4 regions of the Streptomyces sp. NPDC051576 genome follow, and region 1 is predicted to be linked to each of the others. Evidence: riboswitches for the same ligand, from Rfam matches in the RefSeq annotation. Region 1 holds a riboswitch; each other region holds the start of a gene.

Region 1 (2,167 bases):
GGCAACGGCTATTACGGCGGGCTCCAGATGACCCAGGACGACTGGGACAAGTACGGCGGCCTCGCCTACGCCCCGAGCGCCGACCTGGCCAGCCGCTCCCAGCAGATAGCCGTCGCCGAGAAGATCCTCGACGCCAAGGGCACCTCCGCGTGGACCACCTGCGCCCTGCTCTCCGGCCTCACCACGACCTCGGGTTCGACGAACGTCGACACGGGCGTCGCGAGCGACTCGCCGTCGGCCAGTGAGACGGACTCCACCGACTCCTCCGGCACCTCGGACTCGTCCGGCCTGTCCGACTCCGGCAGTACGGGCTCGAATTCATCGGATTCATCGGATTCGTCCGACTCCTCCGCCACCGACCCGTCGAGCAGTCCCTCATCCTCCCCGACGGACAACTCCACCAAGTCCGACAAGTCCACCACTCCTTCGAAGAGTGACGACTCGGCCTCCGCTTCTCCGAAACTCGACGAATCGGACAACTCGGAGCAGGCGGTGGGGAAGTGGAGCCTCGTCGACACCGGCGCGCTCGGTGGTGCGACCGATCAGGGAAGCAGCGACCAGGTGAGCACCGGGAAGCATCGCGGGGCGAGCGCCGAGGAGGGTGTGACGGCGAAGACGTACACCGTCCGCGCCGGCGACTCCCTCGCGTCCATCGCCGACTCCCTTGACTTCGACGGCGGATGGCGCGCGCTGTACGCCGAGAACAAAAAGGTGATAGGCGCCGATCCGACCCGGATCGCCGCCGGTCAGACCTTGGACGTGAGCACTGAAACGGGCGGAAAGTAGCAGGAAAACAGCGGGAGTTCACGTCACACTTCGCGCCGAATGTCCGCTTTGGTGAAAGTGTGGGATGAGTCTCAGAAGCCCTGATCGTCTTTGAAATTCCGCCGATTCCCTGTCTACGGTCAAGGCCGCTCGTCACCACGAGCCCCGGCTGCCGCACACGCCGAGTCCTGCCAGCGGCTTCCGGGAACAGTCGTCGCGTCAAGCGCCGTAGGCAGGAGCGGGGGACCCAAGGTAAGTGCCGGGCCCGGCAGTTGAGGCTGCTGGATCCGGCTTGGGGTTAAGTCGCGCACCGCAAGGTGCGTGGCCGGGCAACTCACACGGCCCGAACCCGACAGCTCACCTCGCAGGCGTCGGTGAGGGGATCTTCCATGCTGTTTTCCGGCAAGGGCAAGCACCGTCGTCCGTCCAAGGCCACCCGTGTCGCCACGCTCGCCGGCGTGACCGGTGTCGCCATCGCCGCCCCGCTCATGGCGGCCGGCAACGCCTCCGCCGCCACAGCCTCCGAGTGGGACACGGTCGCCCAGTGCGAGTCCGGCGGCAACTGGTCCATCAACACCGGCAACGGCTACTACGGCGGTCTCCAGTTCTCCGCCTCGACGTGGGCCGCGTACGGCGGCACCGCCTACGCCTCCACCGCGAACCAGGCCTCCAAGTCCCAGCAGATAGCCGTGGCGGAGAAGGTTCTCGCCTCCCAGGGCAAGGGCGCCTGGCCCGTCTGCGGCACCGGCCTGTCGAGCGCCACCTACTCCGGCGGCAGCTCCAGCTCCTCCAGCGGCAGCTCGTCGAGCAGCAGCACCAGCGAGCGCTCCACCTCCGACACGACGGCCTCCCGCTCCGCCGAGCGCCCGGCCGCCAAGAAGACCGTCACCACCCCGACCGGCAAGAAGGTCAAGAAGGGTGACGGCGAGTACAAGGTCGTCAAGGGTGACACCCTCAGCTCCATCGCCGAGAAGCACAAGGTGAAGGGCGGCTGGCAGAAGCTGTTCAAGCTGAACAAGGACATCATCGACGACGCCGACTTCATCTACCCGGGTCAGCAGCTCCACCTTAAGTAGTACTCAGCTGAACCACAGCGCCCTCACATCCGTGGACTGCACCATGGAGACCTCGTGAGGGTCGCCCCCGTCCCCCACGGGCTCCCCGCTCCGGTGCGTGTTCCCCCGTACGCACCGGGGCGGGGCTTTTTTTGCGCCCGCTTCCGTGCCGGTTTTTGTTCCGTTCGGAAACAATTTACTCTCGGTTCTGCTCAAGGGATGGTCGACAGACTGGCCGATCGCCCGGAGCCGGTTAGGCTCGTCTCGCAGAGCCCACCGCGGTACTGCGTAGCCGCGTCACATTGAAGAAGGAGATGCTCGTGCCGTCCATCGACGTCGTCGTAGCC
Region 2 (2,167 bases), on a different contig from region 1:
GCGCCCAGTTTCCGGCGGCGCACCGCGGGACCGTACTGCATGGGTTTCTCCTTACTCCTTCCGAGCCGCCCAAATACGGTCTGAGGTCGCAGAGTTCACCGCTTCGAGCGACAGATATATGCATATCTTGGTGGATCGGCACCGTTACCGCCGAGGTAATGGCAGTCTGGCGAAGAAGCACCAGTCCGGGACCGTACTCGAACCATCCGCTCCGTGTCGGACACCGGTCCCGCGGGAAAGGGACGACCGCGCCATGGCAGACCATCTGGAAGCATCCGTCACTCTGCCGAGCGATCCCGCCTCGGTCTCCACCGCCCGCACCTACGTGGTCGGGACCCTCGTGGAATGGGGACTGCCGGCGGACACGGAGGCCGCCGACACCATCCGCCTCATCGTCTCCGAACTCGCCACCAACGCCGTACAGCACACCTTCGGACAGTCACCCACCTTCACGGTGGACATCGAGCTGGAGCGTGACGAACACCTGCGCATCGGAGTCACCGACAGCCACCCCCGCTTCCCCAAACGCCTGCCGGCCGCCGTCCAGCAGGACAACGGCCGGGGCATGGTCATCATCCGCTGGCTGACCGCGGAGTGCGGCGGCAAACTCAAGGTCAGGCCCACCAGGGAGGGCGGCAAGACGGTCTCCATCGAGGTGCCCTGGACGGTCCCGGCCCGGCCGGTGACCGCGGCGGGCCAGCAGGAGCCGTAGAACGCCCTGAAAACGTTTCGGGAACACCCGAGGGGGTGGCGGCCCGTCAGGTGGCCGCCACCCCCTCGGGAGGTTCAGCGAGGGTCAGCTGACCCGGCCGTACCAGACGCTCTTGGTCCAGATCTTCTGCAAGCGCACCACGTCCCCGGTCTTCGGGGCGTGCCAGATCTTTCCCTTCCCGGCGTAGATGCCGACGTGGTAGACGCTGGAACCCGAGTGGAAGAACACCAGGTCCCCGGCCTTGCGGCCCTTGGCCGAGACGTGGTGGGTCTTGTTGTACTGCTGGGCCGCCGTACGGGGCAGCCTCTTGCCCGCCTTCTTGTACGAGTAGAGCGTCAGCCCGGAGCAGTCGAAGCGGCTCGGCCCGGTGGCGCCGTACCGGTAGGGGGAGCCCTTCTTGGAAGCGGCCACCTGGAGTGCCTTCGTCGCGGGTGTCGCGGCCGCGGCGTCGGATGCGACGCCCGGGATCACGACGGAGCCGCCCACGGCGGCGATGGCGAAGGCCGAGGCCGTACCGGCCCGGACCATCAGCGACGGGACACGATTGAGCGCAGTCATGCGCAACCCTTCGTCAGCCGCCTGTGAAGGATGACCTGTCGGATTCGGGCTGGCGAAGTTGCCCGGCCGCAGACTCGCGGCTTCACCCCAAGGGCTGCTCGACCCGGTCATGGCGTGACCGTCCCGGCGACCCGTCGTGCTTGGGTCCTCCACTCCTGCCGATGCAATCCTGTCGACCTGTCATCCGGGCGGCGGCAGGACTCGGCGTCCGCCCGGATCGCCCCGCCGCTGCGGCGGGGTCTTGTCGTCAGACAGGGATCTTCACCTATCGATGTCCGAAAATCCCAACGGAACCGGGGATTTGTGGGGTTACTCACCACTCACCCGTTCGGGTGGACACCCCAGTGTTCGAAGGGGTGTCGAGGGGTGTGCACCCCTCGGACCAGCACCGGAGCACCTCATCCGGCCCTCGGTCTACGCCAGTTGCGCAAGCCCGGCGGCCTCACGGACGGAGGAGCGGCTACTCCGATCAGGGGTAAGCCGTTCGGCCCGTTTCGCCCACGCCCGCGAGGTCTCGGCGTGCCTCAACTGTCGGAGGGCGCGGGGACGGTGACGCGAGCCGTGCGGCGCTCCCCGTCCAGCACGCGCAGCGCCCGCGCGAGGGTGGGGGCGTGCAGCTCGGTCTCGCCCCGCTGGTGCATCAGGGCCAGCGCGTCCCGCAGCTCGGCCGCCTTGGCCACGAGTGCCTGAGCGGCCCTCAGGCCACGGTACGTGTCCCCGTGATGCGCCGGGTTGATACGGCCCAGCAGATCGGCCACATCCAGATAACGGTCGATCAACTCGCCCTCGGCACGCGTCAGCGCGGGCAGCGGCGGAAGCTCCGGCGGCAGCATCGCGGGCTCACTCCCCGCCCGGCTCGGTGAGCGAGGTCCTGCGGCTGGGCACGATCCGGTCCAC
Region 3 (2,167 bases), on a different contig from region 1:
TCCAGCCGAAGACGTTGCCGCCGAGGACGAGCGGGAAGATGTCGAGGTCGGACCGGCCCAGCTTGCGAAGAGAAGTCATGCTCTACGTCAACAGCCGGACCGGAACCCGATATTCCAGCAGGATCGCCGGGTGGCTCAGGGGTTGAGGCCCTTGCTGCGCAGCCAGGGCGCCGGGTCGCTGGCGGTCGCGGCGCCGTTGATGTGGACCTCAAGGTGGAGGTGCGGCCCGGTCACGTTGCCGGTGGCTCCGACGCGGCCGATGACGTCACCGGTGGCGACCTTCTGCCCGACGCTGACGTTGATCGAGGACTGGTGGCAGAACCACAGCTCGGTGCCGTCGTCGAGGGTGATGATCGTGCGGTAGCCGTAGGACCCGGCCCAGCCCGCCTCGGTGACCGTGCCGCTGTGGATGGCCTTGATCAGCGTGCCTGTGGGCGCCGCGAAGTCGAGCCCGGTGTGGTAGCCGGAGGACCACATGGTGCCGGCCTGACCGAAGGTGCCGGTGATCGTGTACGACCCGACCGGCAGGGTGTACTGCTTGGCCAGCTCGGCGAGCTTCGCGGCCTCGGCCTTCTTCTTGGCGGCGGCCTCCGCGGCCTCCTTCGCGTCCGCGGCCTTGGCGGCGGCGTCCTTCTCGGCCTTGGCCGCGGCGTCGTCGACCTGCTTGGCGACGGCTGCCTCGGCGGCGGCCTGCGACTTGCCGTCGACCTGGAGCTGCTGGAGCTCGGCCTGCTCCATGATCCGGTTGCGCAGCAGCTCACCCGCGTCCGAGGTGCCCTTGGCGGTCTCGGTGGAGGTCACGCCGACGCTGCTGAGCGCGGTCGCGGAACCCTTGGGGGTGCTGGAGGAGTCGTCCAGCAGATGCCCCACGGAGGGCAGGTCCGGCAGGGAGATCGAGACGGGCGGCTTGCCGGTGTTGGCGCTGGCCATCCCGCCGGCGCTCACGGCGGCTATGACACCGACACCCAGGACGGTGGAGCTGCGGGCGAATCCCCCGCCACCACGCTGCTTGGCGACACGGTGCTTGCCGCGGTTGGGGGGAACGGACTCCGCGCTGGGGTTCCACTCCTCCCAGGGGCCCTCGTCGGGGCGGTAACCGCCGTACACGAACGGGGCTTCTGGGGCAGCCTGGTTGGACGCCACGTGGGCGTGCTCCTTTCCTTCCTTCTCGCCTACCGGGTTAGCTGACGGGTTCGGAGCAGGAAGGTCTCCTACGCGCGTAAACCTGTCGTGTTCCCACGGCGGTCGACGAGCGATTCACCCCAAGTGGTGGTTCCCCGGTTCCCTTGCGGGATTCGGCGCGTGCGCACGGAGCCGTCTCTTGTGACGGCTGGGACGACCGCGCTGCGTTATCGAACGTTAATAGACCCGGGCACCCGATTCCAAGCTGTTCCGCTTGATCATTAACCTTTCCTTGCTGGACGAAGGGCCCACGACCGGCGAAAAACGGGCGAGTTGACCAAGTCTCAGAATTCCCACAGCTATTGACGGTATGTCAGTTGTTATGCGGAGGGCGCTCGCCCGATCACACCTGGTGACACCGTTCATGGATGGCGTACGGCGATCATCGCCATGTCGTCCGACATCCCGCCCCCGGAGTACCGGCGCACCTCCTTGGCGAGGATCCCGAGCAACGACTCGGGGCTGCGGAAGGTCCGTCCGGCCAGCCGCTCCCCGGGATCGAAGAAGACGCCGTGGCAGTCCCGGGCCTCGGACAGACCGTCGGTGTACACCAGCAGCGTGGCCCCGCCCGGGAACGGGAACTCCTGGGCGCGGTCGGGCCAGAACCCCAACTCGCCCATGCCGAGCGGCAGTGCGGGTTCCTTGACGAGCAGGGTTTCCACAGTGCCGTCCGCGTTCAGGAGCAGCGGCGGCGGGTGACCCCGGTCGACGATCCGTACGACGCCGTCGCCGTGCGGGAGTTCGGCGAGGACGGCCGTGGTGAACCCCTCGAACGCGTCGAGGCCGTCGCGCCGGGTGCCCTCGCGGGCCAGCGCCCGCTCCAGCCGCTGGGCGACCTCCTCCAGGGTGGTCTCCTGCTCGGCCGCCTCCCGGAACGCCCCGATCACCACGGCGACGGCGGCGACCGCGCCCATGCCCTTGCCGCGCACGTCGCCGACGATCAGCCGTACGCCGTGCGGGGTGTCCTGCACCGCGTACAGGTCGC
Region 4 (2,167 bases), on a different contig from region 1:
AGGCGCCGAGCGGCTCCAGCAGCATCCGCATCTCCAGCAGGTCGGCGGCCTCCTGCTCGGTCGGTTCCGCGACGCACGCGCCCGCGTGCCGCCGGGTCACCACGAACCCCTCGGCCTCCAGCGTGCGCAGGGCCTCCCGCACAGGGACGCGCGAGACGCCGTACCGGCGCGCGAGGAGTTCCTCCGTGAGCCGGCCGCCGCGCTCGTAGACACCGGCGACGATGTCGTCCCGGATCGCCGTGCATACCGAGTGCGCCGGAATACGCATGTCCGACCTCCGCCTTAATCCCCGTGAAACGTCGACGATTGACGTGTGTTCCGTGACTCTATTGCAATGAGCGGGAATTTCCGACGGGGGGCCGGAATCCATGGATATTTTTTGGACAGGCTGGGTCCACAAACGCCGAAAGCCCCGGCCGGCGGGCCAGGGCTTCGGGAAGTGCGGTGGTGCGTCGTCAGACGTTCACGCCGTGCTTGCGGAGGTAGGCGACGGGGTCGACGTCGGAGCCGTACTCGGCGGTCGTGCGGGCCTCGAAGTGGAGGTGCGGTCCGGTGACGTTGCCGGTCGCCCCGGAGAGGCCGATCTGCTGGCCCGGGGTGACCGTCTGACCGACGGAGACGCCGATGGACGACAGGTGGCCGTACATGGTGTACATGCCGTCCGCCATCTTGATCACGACCTGGTTGCCGTACGAGCCGCCCCAGCCGGCCTCGACGACGGTGCCGGAGCCCACCGCGTGGACGGAGGTGCCGGTCGAGGCGTGGAAGTCGATGCCCGTGTGGGCACCGGAGGACCACAGGGAACCGCCGGTCTTGTAGCCGGTGGAGACATACGAGTTGGAGACCGGCGCGACGAAGGTGTTGAGCTTCTTGCGCTCGGCCGCGCGGGCGGCGCGTGCCGCGGCGTCGCGCTCCGCCTTGGCCAGGGCGGCGGCCTTGGCCCGGGCGATCTCCTTGGCGGCCTGCTCGGCGGCGGCCTGCTTCTGGGCTGCGGCCTGGGCGTCGATCTTCTCGGCCACGGAGTCGCCCATGGCGATGACGGGGGTGAGGCCGGTCTGTTCGGCGGCGGGCTCCGCGGCGAACGCCGGGGCGGCGGCCAGGGTGCCGACGACGCCGGAGGTGGCGAGAGCCGCGACACTGGCGGCACGAACGGTGGTGCGGTGGGTCCGGCTCGGGCGACGGTGCTTCCCGGTGGCGCGGGTGAACGCCATGAAGTGGCTGGTCCTTTCCTTCCTTCTCGCCTACCGGGTTAGCTGACGGGTTCGGAGCAGGAAGGTCTCCTACGGACCCCCTCGCGGTGCGCGGGCGTCCGATTCACCCCAGGGACTCTTGATGTGGGTCCCCGGCTCCCCTGGCTCGCGCCGTACGGGGACTCGGCGATGACTGTCCGGTGCCGCTGGTGCGGCGCGGTGCCTGACGGACAGCCGGACCGACGCTAAGGGGGGCCACTTTCAATCCCCAAACGGATCACGGTTTTTGTAGCGCATGCCACAGGGCAGACAGGCAACCTCTCCCCCAATTCGGACATGAGAGGGCCCTGGTGACGCCTCAGCCACCAGGGCCCCACACGCGCGCGTGCCGCTACCCGGCTCCCTACTCGGCCGGGACGACGGTCACTTCACCGATGCCGAGAGCCGCAACCGGCTCCTTGATCTGCTCCGCGTCACCGACCAGGACCGTCACCAGACGGTCCACCGGGAAGGCGTTCACGACCGCCGCGGTGGCCTCTACGGTGCCGGTCGCGGCGAGCTGCCGGTACAGCGTCGCCTGGTAGTCGTCGGGCAGGTGCTGCTCGACCTGGTCGGCCAGGGTGCTCGCCACGGCCGCGGCGGTCTCGTACTTGAGCGGCGCCACCCCGACGAGGTTCTGTACGGCGATGTCCCGCTCGGCGTCGGTGAGTCCGCCCTCCGCGAGCTTGCGCAGCACCGTCCACAGGTCGTCCAGCGCGGGACCCGTGTTCGGGGTGTCCACGGAGCCGCTGATGGCGAGCATCGAGATGCCGGTGCCGTCGGGTGCCGAGCGCAGCACCTGGCCGAATGCCCGCACACCGTAGGTGTAGCCCTTCTCCTCGCGCAGGACGCGGTCCAGGCGGGAGGTGAGGGTGCCGCCGAGGCAGTACGTGCCGAGCACCTGGGCCGGCCACACGCGGTCGTGCCGGTCGGATCCG

What was found. Region 1 has a riboswitch for cyclic di-AMP ahead of AB0M63_RS14225 (transglycosylase family protein). Riboswitches for the same ligand answer to the same signal wherever they lie in the genome.
Positions count from the first base shown of each region.
Region 2: linked by a shared signal. The riboswitch ahead of AB0M63_RS19775 (C40 family peptidase) and the one ahead of AB0M63_RS14225 (transglycosylase family protein) in region 1 are both predicted to bind cyclic di-AMP.
Region 3: linked by a shared signal. The riboswitch ahead of AB0M63_RS09830 (M23 family metallopeptidase) and the one ahead of AB0M63_RS14225 (transglycosylase family protein) in region 1 are both predicted to bind cyclic di-AMP.
Region 4: linked by a shared signal. The riboswitch ahead of AB0M63_RS09265 (M23 family metallopeptidase) and the one ahead of AB0M63_RS14225 (transglycosylase family protein) in region 1 are both predicted to bind cyclic di-AMP.

Region 1 covers NZ_JBFAZO010000004.1:120,278-122,444, reverse strand. The annotation lists gene AB0M63_RS14230 (transglycosylase family protein) at 1-786, shown strand, start outside; cyclic di-AMP (ydaO/yuaA leader) riboswitch at 980-1,151, shown strand; gene AB0M63_RS14225 (transglycosylase family protein) at 1,155-1,841, shown strand; gene eno (phosphopyruvate hydratase) at 2,135-2,167, shown strand, end outside.
Region 2 covers NZ_JBFAZO010000005.1:542,064-544,230, reverse strand. The annotation lists gene AB0M63_RS19785 (helix-turn-helix transcriptional regulator) at 1-41, opposite strand, end outside; gene AB0M63_RS19780 (ATP-binding protein) at 254-712, shown strand; gene AB0M63_RS19775 (C40 family peptidase) at 797-1,270, opposite strand; cyclic di-AMP (ydaO/yuaA leader) riboswitch at 1,274-1,455, opposite strand; gene AB0M63_RS19770 (hypothetical protein) at 1,795-2,103, opposite strand; gene AB0M63_RS19765 (ATP-dependent Clp protease proteolytic subunit) at 2,111-2,167, opposite strand, start outside.
Region 3 covers NZ_JBFAZO010000003.1:21,766-23,932, forward strand. The annotation lists gene AB0M63_RS09825 (aldo/keto reductase) at 1-79, opposite strand, end outside; gene AB0M63_RS09830 (M23 family metallopeptidase) at 136-1,143, opposite strand; cyclic di-AMP (ydaO/yuaA leader) riboswitch at 1,155-1,311, opposite strand; gene AB0M63_RS09835 (PP2C family protein-serine/threonine phosphatase) at 1,545-2,167, opposite strand, start outside.
Region 4 covers NZ_JBFAZO010000002.1:813,932-816,098, forward strand. The annotation lists gene AB0M63_RS09260 (GntR family transcriptional regulator) at 1-268, opposite strand, end outside; gene AB0M63_RS09265 (M23 family metallopeptidase) at 456-1,211, opposite strand; cyclic di-AMP (ydaO/yuaA leader) riboswitch at 1,225-1,389, opposite strand; gene AB0M63_RS09270 (pitrilysin family protein) at 1,594-2,167, opposite strand, start outside.